One region of the Massilia haematophila genome, then DNA from elsewhere that is predicted to be linked to it. Evidence: predicted binding sites of a transcription regulator. Region 1 holds the regulator's gene; each other region holds the start of a gene.

What was found. The regulator sigma-54, encoded in region 1, starts transcription at its own class of promoters, with help from an activator protein. The targets are predictions, from matches to a motif close to TGGCANGNAANCTGCTTT.
Region 2: the regulator sigma-54 is predicted to act here: its motif matches at 1,370-1,387, upstream of pepA (flocculation-associated PEP-CTERM protein PepA).
Region 3: the regulator sigma-54 is predicted to act here: its motif matches at 1,756-1,773, upstream of ACFOPH_RS17165 (PEP-CTERM sorting domain-containing protein).

The regions. Positions count from the first base shown of each region.
Region 1 covers NZ_JBHRVV010000001.1:4,770,681-4,773,948, reverse strand. Annotated here, with positions in the region: gene ACFOPH_RS21160 (enoyl-CoA hydratase/isomerase family protein) at 1-721, opposite strand, end outside; gene hpf (ribosome hibernation-promoting factor, HPF/YfiA family) at 862-1,215, opposite strand; gene ACFOPH_RS21150 (RNA polymerase factor sigma-54) at 1,281-2,762, opposite strand; gene lptB (LPS export ABC transporter ATP-binding protein) at 2,806-3,268, opposite strand, start outside.
Region 2 covers NZ_JBHRVV010000001.1:4,013,815-4,017,082, reverse strand. Annotated here, with positions in the region: gene ACFOPH_RS17790 (nucleotidyltransferase domain-containing protein) at 1-491, shown strand, start outside; gene ACFOPH_RS17785 (GAF domain-containing protein) at 551-1,255, shown strand; gene pepA (flocculation-associated PEP-CTERM protein PepA) at 1,441-2,301, shown strand; gene ACFOPH_RS17775 (molybdopterin biosynthesis protein MoeY) at 2,495-3,268, opposite strand, start outside.
Region 3 covers NZ_JBHRVV010000001.1:3,876,065-3,879,332, forward strand. Annotated here, with positions in the region: gene sodC (superoxide dismutase [Cu-Zn] SodC) at 1-467, opposite strand, end outside; gene ACFOPH_RS17160 (hypothetical protein) at 654-836, opposite strand; gene ACFOPH_RS17165 (PEP-CTERM sorting domain-containing protein) at 1,132-1,716, opposite strand; gene ACFOPH_RS17170 (alpha/beta hydrolase) at 1,874-2,560, opposite strand; partial or broken gene ACFOPH_RS17175 (arsinothricin resistance N-acetyltransferase ArsN1 family B) at 2,661-3,160, opposite strand; gene ACFOPH_RS17180 (acyltransferase family protein) at 3,191-3,268, opposite strand, start outside.

The DNA.
Region 1 (3,268 bases):
GGGCGTCGATCGCGGCGCGCTGGGCCTGTAGTTGGCTGGGCCCCACTTCACTCGCGAAGCCGGCCGCGAATCCACGGATTGCGTCGACCAGTTGCGCGCCGGGCGTCGACGCGATCAAGGCCGTCAACGCGCCCAGCTGAGCGCCGGGGACGTGCACGTCCGCCAGGCCGACATACAAGGCATCCGCAGCGCCGATGGTCAGGCCGGTGAGACCGAGGTAGTTGCCCAGCTGGCCAGGCGCATGCGACAGGAAATGGCTGCCGCCGACGTCCGGGAACAGGCCGATGTTCACTTCCGGCATGGCCATCTTGGTGCGGTCGGTCACGATGCGCAGTCCGGTGTCCGGGCCGCCCTGGGCGATGCCCATGCCGCCGCCCATCACGACGCCGTCCATGACCGAGATATAAGGCTTCGGATAGAAGTGAATCAGGTGATTCAGGGCGTATTCTTCGGTGAAGAAATCCTCGAGCAGCGCGCTACCGCCCATCGGCGTGGCGTGGCCGGCTTCGTGGAAGAAGCGGATGTCGCCGCCCGCGCACAGGGCTTTTTCGCTGCTGCTGGTGATCACGACCGCGTCGACCCTGCTGTCGTCGCGCCAGGCCAGCAGCACCTCGGTCAGGCGCCGCACCATGTCGAGCGATAACGAGTTCAATGCTTTCGGACGGTCGAGGGTGATCGTGCCGGTGCCGTTGGCAACGCGGGTCAGGACGAAGTCGGTCATGGTCGGTCCGTGGTAGAAAAAACACGCATTCTACCGAAGGACGAGACAACTGGGGTATTGACGGCGCGGCAAGAAATGAACATGCCGGAAATGAAAAGGGCGCCATGGGCGCCCTCGTTCAGACGGTGCTTGCCGGCCTGTCAGGCGACGGCTGCCTCTCCGCCTTCAGGGCGGCGCTTGAGCGCCTCGTGACTATGATTCTGCAGGATGGTTTTGTATTTCATCACCTGCCGATCCAGCCTGTCCATCAACAGGTCGATCGCCGCGTACAGGTCTTGCGCAACGCTTTCCACGTGCACGGTCTTGCCGGACATGCGCACATTAATCTCGGCTTTCTGCCTTTTGTCTTTTTCGGTGAGATTGTCGATCGCGAGGATCACGTGGGAGTCGATCACTTGATCGAAATGGCGGGTAATGCGTTCGAGCTTGTTCTGTACGTATTCACGGATGGCGGGGGTTACGTCGAGGTGGTGACCGCTGATGGTGAGATTCATACACACTCCTTTGAAGATGTGGCGGCTGCCGCGCCGCGCCACAAGGAAGCGCGAGGGTGCCGCCGTTACAAGGATTTGCGGAGACTAACGGGAGGAATTTTCAGTGCTTCACGGTACTTGGCAACCGTGCGGCGTGCGATGACCATTCCTTGTTCACCGAGCATTTCCGCGATCTTGCTATCGGATAATGGGTTCTTGGGGTCTTCTGCTCCTGTCAGTTGCGCGATGAGAGCCCGGATCGCCGTCGAAGACGCTTCGCCCCCCGCTTCGGTGGCGACGTGGCTTCCGAAGAAATACTTCAACTCAAACATGCCGTGCGGGGTCAGCATGAATTTCTGAGTTGTGACACGAGAAATTGTGCTCTCGTGTAGTCCTAGTGTATCAGCTATCTCACGAAGCACAAGGGGCCGCATGGCAACCGCGCCATGGCTGAAAAAGTTCCGCTGACGCTCAACGATTGCCTGCGATACACGCAGGATCGTGTCGAAGCGCTGGCGCATGTTCTTGATCAGCCACTTCGCTTCCTGCAGCTGCGCGCTCATCTGGCTTTCGCCCTTGCCCTGCTTGAGCAGGGCCGCGTACATGTTGTTCACGCGCAGGCGCGGCATCACGTCCTGGTTCAGCATCACGCCCCAGCCGTTCTTCGTTTTCCGGACAATTACGTCCGGAACCACGTAGTCCGAGGTGCTCGAGGCGAAGGCCGCGCCGGGATGCGGATTGCACTGGCGGATCACAGCCTGGGCTTCGCGCAGGTCTTCGTCGTCGCAGTCGAGCGCCTTTTTCAGTTTGTTGAATTCGCGCTGCGCGAACCAGGTGAGATATCCCTCGACGATCTTGAGGGCCATGCGCCGCGTCACCAGCGGCACGCCAGGCATGGCGCGGATCTGCAGCGCCAGGCATTCGGCGGCGCTGCGCGCACCCACGCCCACCGGATCGAGGCTTTGCACCAGCGCCAGCGCGCAGCGCAGCTCGTCCATCTCGACCTCGAGCTCCTCGGGCAGGCGCGCGTGGATCTCATCCAACTGCTCTTCCAGGTAGCCGTTGTCGTCGATGGCGTCGATCACCAGTTCGGCCAGCGCGCGGTCGCGCATGCCCAGTCCCGTCACCCGCACCTGTTCCGACAGGTGCTCGCGCAGCGTGACGCCGGCCGCTTCCAGCTGCGGGCGGCCATCCTCGTCCTCGCCGTTGCCGGCGCCACGTCCGGGTTCGCCCCAGTCGCCATCGCCGCGGTCGGCATCGCGCTCGCCATCGGCGCCCGCGGCGTCGAAACCGTCCACCGCTTCGCCGTTCGCGGCCCCCTCTTCCGCGCCGGGCGCGGCCGGCGCCTCGCCGCTGCCGGGCGCACTGTTGATGGCGCCGTCGGCGAGCAGGCGCACCGAGTGGTCGAGCGGATCGTCGAGCCGTTCGAGCAAGGGATTGTCGGACAGGATCTGTTCGATTTCCTGGTGCAGTTCCAGCGTCGACAACTGCAGCAGGCGGATCGATTGCTGAAGCTGCGGGGTGAGCGCCAGGTGCTGCGAAGTCCGGAGTTGCAGGGATTGTTTCATCGCTTGTTGCTGCCAGGTTGTCGCTTCGTGATTGCTACGATTGCTACATGCGGAAGTGCTCGCCCAGGTAGACGCGGCGCACCGATTCGTCGGCGATGATGTCGTCAGGGCGGCCCGAGGCCAGCACGGCGCCCTGGTTGATGATGTAGGCGCGGTCGCAGATGCCGAGCGTCTCGCGTACGTTGTGGTCGGTGATCAGGACGCCGATGCCGCGCTCCTTCAGGAAGCGCACGATGCGCTGGATCTCGATCACCGCGATCGGGTCGACCCCGGCGAAGGGTTCGTCGAGCAGCACGAAGCGCGGATTGGTGGCCAGCGCGCGCGCGATCTCGACGCGGCGGCGCTCGCCGCCCGACAGCGACAGCGCCGGGTTCTCGCGCAGCTTCTCGATCTGGAGTTCGGCCAGCAGCGAATCGAGGCGCTCGTTGATCGCGTCCTTCGAGAGCGGCTTGCCGTCGTCGTTGCGCTGCAGCTCCAGCACGGCGCGGATGTTGTCCTCGACGGTG
Region 2 (3,268 bases), 760 kb from region 1:
CCGGCATGGACGGCGTGTCCACCCTGGCGCCTTGCGACATGGTGCTGCACAGCGCGGCTCACCTGTTTTCCGAAGGCGAGTACCATCATGGGCTGCGCGACCTGTTCGACCTGCACCGCCTGTTGTGTCATTTCGGCGCCCAGGCCGGCTTCTGGTCGGCGCTGCCGGCGCGCGCGCAGGAACTGCAGCTGGCGCGTCCGCTCTTCTATGCGCTGCGCTACTGCACGCGCCTGCTCGGCACCCCGGTGCCGGCGGCGGTGCTGGCGCAGGCGCGTGCAGGTAGCCCAGGAACGGCGTTGCTGGCATTGATGGACGCGCTGTTCGGGCGCGCGCTGCTGCCGCCGCACCCGAGCTGCGCCGATGCCTTCGACGGCGCCACCCGCGCCGCCCTTTATATACGCGGCAACTGGCTGCGCATGCCGCCGCTGATGCTGTCGCGGCACCTGTTTCACAAGGCATTCCTGTCCCCGAAGGCCGAGCCGGCAAACTAGCGCCGCGCCGCCGCCGGGACGCAAACGACGGGGCGGACCCGTCGACGACGAGGTGACACATGGAAGCGGACCACGGCCTGATGCGGCTGCACGACCTTCAGCATTTCCTCTCCAGCGGCAGCCTGGAAGACAGCCTGCGGAGCCAGGCCCAGCAATGCGCCCGCATGCTCAACGCCGACAGTTGCTCGATCATGCTGCTCAGCGGCGGCAGCGGAGAAGACCTGCGCCTGCGCGTGCATGCGCGCGCAGGCGACCTGCCCGACGCCGTGCTGGCGGCCGACATCGGCCGCGGCGAAGGCATCAGCGGCCAGGTCCTCGCCAGCGGCCAGGCGCTACTGGTGGAGGACATCGGCAACTCGGCCTATGCGCTGCTGGCGCGCCGTCCGCGCGGGGCCGGCCGCAGCCTGATGTCGGCGCCGATCCGGATCGAGGGGCGCATCGTCGGCGTGGTGAACGTCGCCGGCAATACCTTCGTCCAGGACGACCTGGCGCTGCTCGAGGTGACCTGCCTGTTCATCGGCAAGAGTATCCAGGTGGTGCAGCTGCAGCGCCTGCTCGACTCGCGTTTTGCCCAGCTGGCCCTGGCCAGCGAGACCGAGGAAGCAGGGCGCACCGCCTACCGCAATCCGGAAGAGGTGGCGCGCATCCTGGCCCGCTCTTTTTTCAAGGAACTGGTCAAGGCCGGTTTCGAAGCGCCGCAGATCGTCGGCGCGGCCAGCGAAATCATCGATCAGCTCAACAACAAATTGCACGGGAAAAATTAACGATGCCTATTGACATTTTTCAAAAAGAAATGTATGTCGATAATTTTTACACAACTGTTGAGTAATCTCTAACATTCCTTGGTAAGTTGTTGATTTAAAAAGAAATGGCAGAGCTGGCACGACCATTGCTAATAGATGGGTGTGTTTGCCAAAAACCGATCAACCACAGAACGAGGATACCAATCATGAAATTTCTGAAGAAACTGACCTGCGCAGCAGCTGTAGCAATGTCGATGGCTGGTGCCGCTCACGCCGGCCCGGTCCTGAATGACTGGGTCTTCAACCCGAACGGCGGTGGCTACGAAAGCGGTCAGGTCATCAACGAATACCTGGACGTGAACGGCAATGCCTTCATCGAGCTGACCCCGACCGGCGGCACCAGCTTCTCGTTCCGTGAACATGCCGTGTTCAACATCGTCCAAGCCGACTCGAACGGCGCCCTGTTCCCGCAGAACTTCGCTGGCGGCAACATCACCGCGACCTTCGAAGCCTTCGGCACCGGTAACTTCAGCGGCGCCTTCTCGTTCACCGGCGGTACCATCAAGATGTACCAGAACCCGACCGACGGCCAGTACGCCGGCACCGAAGGTTACTATGGCGCCAACCTGGGCAACCTGATCGCCGAATTCAACGTGCTCGCTGGCGGCGGCGGCCTGGTCGATGCCAGCGGCTCGCCGATCAACAACGGCCAGGTGACCGTCAACGCCAAGGCAATGCCGGGCATGCTGGAGTCGGGCTACTTCTTCAACGCCGACGGTGACGACCTGTCGATGGAATCGATCCTGTCGTTCGCCTTCACCAACGCCAATACCGTCGGCGAGCCGACCAACCGCCTGGTCGACGAAGTGGCCTGCCAGTTCGCCGGCTTCGGCGGCGCCGGTTGCGACGGCACCTCGTACGCCAACAACCCTGGCCAGTACTTCTTCGTCTCGAACAACGGTCAGTTCAAGCTGGCTGAAGTTCCTGAGCCAGGCTCGCTGGCCCTGTTCGGCATCGCCATGCTGGGCGCCGGCGTCGCTGCACGCAAGCGCGCCAAGAAGGCCTAAGTCGGGCTTTAGCGTATGAAAAAGAGCGGGCTTGCCCGCTCTTTTTCTTTTTCGCTTCCTTTTTGCGTTTCCTTTTTCCGCTTCCTTTTTGCGCTTCCACGCCGGCGCGGCATCGAGCCAGTTGGATCGGCGGAAGGGATAAAAAAACGGCAAGCATTGCTTGCCGTTTTTCTTTGCGATTGGACTGGTCGCTTCAGCGCTTCATCAGCTCCGCCACCGGACGGCGCACCGAGCGCGCGCTCGGGCGCGGACCGTAGCCCATGCGCCCCATGTAGACCGGATGCCCCTGGCCGTCGAAGATCAGGGCCTCGGTCTGGCGCTGCAGGTCGCGCGCAGCCTGTTCCAGGCGTGCGTTGGCGGTAAAACGGGTGTTCTCGCGCGCGTACTTGGAAAAGATCAGCGGCGTCATTTCCGGCTGCATGTACAGGCCGAGCGTCGTCATCGTCAGCCAGAAGCGCTGCAAGGCGCGGCCGGCGGCCACGTAGTCGTCGATCGAGGCCGGCGCACGCTTCGCCTTCAGCACGAAGTGCGCGGCGCAGGCCATGCCGGGTGCCAGGTCCATCTGCAGGCGCGGCGCCCAGGTGCCCATCAGGGTGTTCATGGTCGACATGCGGCGCCAGCTGACCATCGCCCACTTCATCAGGTGCAGCGTCATGGCGTCGACGCCGAGTGCGTTGGCCGGCACCTTGTCCGGGCTTTCGACGCGGTTTTCCCAGTCGATGATGCTGCGGTGGGTCTCGAAGGCTTCCGGCATCGTCAGGCGCAGCCTGGCGTTGTTGTACATGAGCTTGGCCGCCTGCCATTTCTGGTCGCGGCGCTCGAACCAGGTCAGGGTGTATTCAGGCCCGACCGTCTGCTCCAGCAGGCGCTTGTGCTCGGCGCTCAGGGGCGTGGTCTTCATCGGGCGGCGCTGGACGCGGCGCTCCTCGATCGCCCCCAGCAGCGGGCTGGGCTTGATTGCCGGGTC
Region 3 (3,268 bases), 890 kb from region 1:
GAGTGATTATCCCCACCCGCATGCACCATCAAGGCCTTGCCCTTCACATCGGACAGCTTCAAACGCGGCGCCAGCACCGGATTGTTCGCCGCCCCCGAGCTCTCGACATACAGCGCCGGCAAATCGCCGATATGGCCATCGCCCCACGGCAGGCCATGCTTCTTGCTGCCGGTCGTATCCAGGTGACCGCCCGCGGCGCCCGCCGGCACCGGCTTGCCGTCCTTCTGGTTGGTGGCGCAGCTGTTGTTCTCGTGGACATGGAAGCCATGCACGCCCGGCGGCAGGCCGGTCAGTGCCGGCGTGAACACCAGCCCGTATTTCGTTTCGCTGATGGTAACGGTGCCGGTCGACTTGCCGACACCGGCATCGGACACCGCATTCATCGTCGCGCGCATCTCGGCGGCGTGCACGGCCGCTCCCAGCCAGGTGGAGCACAGTAGTGCCGCGCAGATCCATTGAGCTTTCATCGCATATCCCTTTCTTGGAAAGTTATTGAACGAGACAACGCGCATCAGTGTAGAACATCCGCTCGAACCGGGCCGTACGGCTCGCCGGGTCAAGCCGGCAACAAAAAAAATGGACCGGCGTGGGCCGGTCCAATTCGGTTCGATGCGCGCGCAGTGCGCTGATGAATTGCTGCGCGTTGCGGTATTTCAGCTCAGGCCGTAGACGTGGCACAGGCGGCGGAAGGTGGTGCAGTCTCCACCGGCGTAGCACTCTTCCTGCATGGCGAGGCAGGTTTCGTACGACGGCAGCGCCCAGGCCGGCGCCATCGAAGAAACCATCACGCCCGACGCCACGGCGACGGCAAATACGGCTTTCTTAAAGATATTCATCGTGCACTCTCCGTTTATTGGAATATTTATGCGATTGAAAATCCTGCTGTTTCCACCATAAAAAGACGGCAATAAATACTAGAGCCGCATTTTTATGATGGCAAAAACTATTTTTACCCATTTGGCATTTTGCATTTGTCGATATATGCCGAATAAATAATTCTCACGCGCGGTGCATGATTCATTCAAAAAGCGTGATTTAGACGGGATGGCGCCGGCAGCACTGCGCCGGTGACGCGAGAAGACGGGGAGGAAGCAGCGGGACGCGCTGGCGGCGTCCCGCTGGCGGGCAATATCAGCCGCGCTTGGCTGCGAATTTGCGACGCACGGCGGCGGCGCCGAACAGGCCCAGGCCGAACAGGGCGACATTGCCAGGTTCCGGCACCGGGTTGGCATCCGCGATCGCGAAGTTCCATACGTGCAAGTAGCTGCTGTTCACGTTGTCGCCGATGTTGGCGACGCCTGCTACCAGCTGGTACACGCCTGCGGTGGCGGCGGTATAGCTGAATTTCACCGGTCCGGAGCTGGTTGCCTGGGGGGTGTTCGACACGTCGCGTGCGAACAGCTGGGCGCCGCCGATCGACACGAAGCTGGTGTCGTTGTACCTGCCGTAATCGAGGCTGAAGAATTCGGCGTAACCGGTCAGCACGTCGCCGGCGTCAAGTTCGATCGCCTGCGAAATCGTCGTGTAAAGGCCTTCACCACGGCCACTGTACAAGGCCGCCACGGTAGCCTCGACCGTGCCGGTGATCATCACGTCGCCTTCGGTTTTCCAGCCGGTGAAATCGCCGGTGCCGAAATCGCCGTTGACGATGACGCCGGCGGAGGCGATGTTGGCAAAAAATGCGAAAGCGGCTGCTGCGATAAGTTTGGTCTTCATTTTATTATTGCTACCTAGTTTGGATTGGATACGATCCAAGAAGCAATAGTTGTGCCGAGAAGCAAATAACTAATCCGGTCAATAAGTTACGCAGAGCAATCCACATTGCATATGCTCATGTGTAAAGTTTTTCGACAGTGAAGACGTGTCTGAAGCGCTATTTCTCATCGGTGAACCAGCTGACTGCCTCCTCCGCAATATTCTGCGGAATTACATGCCCGCCATGAAATTCCTTGTAGAGGAGCGGATATCCGGCAGTACGCAGCTGATGCACGATGGTGCGGCTGCAGGGTTCGATCGGCAGCACGCGATCCTCGTCGCCGTGGGAAATGAAGACCTTCGGTACGCCGCGCTGTTCCATCGAGCCGATGAATCCGGGCGAGAACGCCAGCACGTGGGTGAACAGCGCCCCGTTGGCCAGGCCGAGTGTAAGCGCATACGAGGCGCCGTCCGAGAAGCCGCCGATGCCGAGATGCGCGGTGTCGAGCGCATAGTGCGCGAACGCGTGAGCGAGTGCGCGGTCGACCAGGGCCAGGTCCTTGCCGTATCCGCTGCGGGCGATGATGTCCCAGGTCGATGCGTGCGAGGCCGGCGCTACCAGGATCAGGCCGGCGCGATCGGCCAGGTGCAGCAGGATGCGCAACCCATCGTGGGCGTGGCCGCCTGCGCCGTGCAGCAGCAGGACCAGCGGCATCGGCTGCTCGGCCCGGTAGTGCTCGGGCACGTAGATGTAACTGTCGCGCCGGCCGCCGACGTCGAGCTTGTGCAGGCCGGTCGGGGCATTCGCCGGCGGTACCGTGCCGGGCGCCGGCGGCCGGACGTCGAGATGACCGCGTTCGTTCATGCTGTCCTCCCCTGCTCGTGACTGAAGGCGCAGTGTAGGACGCGGTTATCGCGGGCGGCGCAGGCTTCGATCTTGTCGCGGGCGCTGCTGCGCAGTCGACTCAGTTCAACTGCAATTGCCAGTAGCCGACATCGACCCAGTTGCCGAACTTGCGGCCCACTTCGCCGAAATGCGCGACTTTTTTGAACCCCAGCCGCTCGTGCAGGCGCACGCTGGCCTCGTTCGGCTGGGCGATGCCGGCGATCGCCAGGTGCAGTTCGCGCTGGCGCAATTCGGCGAGCAAGGCTTCATACAGCATGCGCCCGGCGCCCTGCCCGGTCTGTTGGCGGTCCAGGTAGACCGAGGTCTCGACCGAAAACCGGTAGGCCTGGCGCACCCGCCATTTGTGGCGTAGGCGTAGCCGATCAGCGTGTCGCCGTCGATCAGGACCAGCCATGGCAGCCCGGCCGCGCCGACGTCGGCGATGCGCTGCGCCATCTCGCCTGCGGAAACCGGCGCTTCTTCGAACGAGATGGTCGTATTGCCGACGTAATGGTTATAGATGGCGCAGATGGCATCGGCGTCACTGGGGAGTGCGGCGCGAATCGTTGGTCTTGTCATGGCTGCCGGACGAGGAATACTGGATAACGATCATTCAATATTACCCTTGTTCGTGCCAAAAATCTGGTCCAGCTGCCCCGGGTGTTTGCGCATATACAGCTCGTGGAA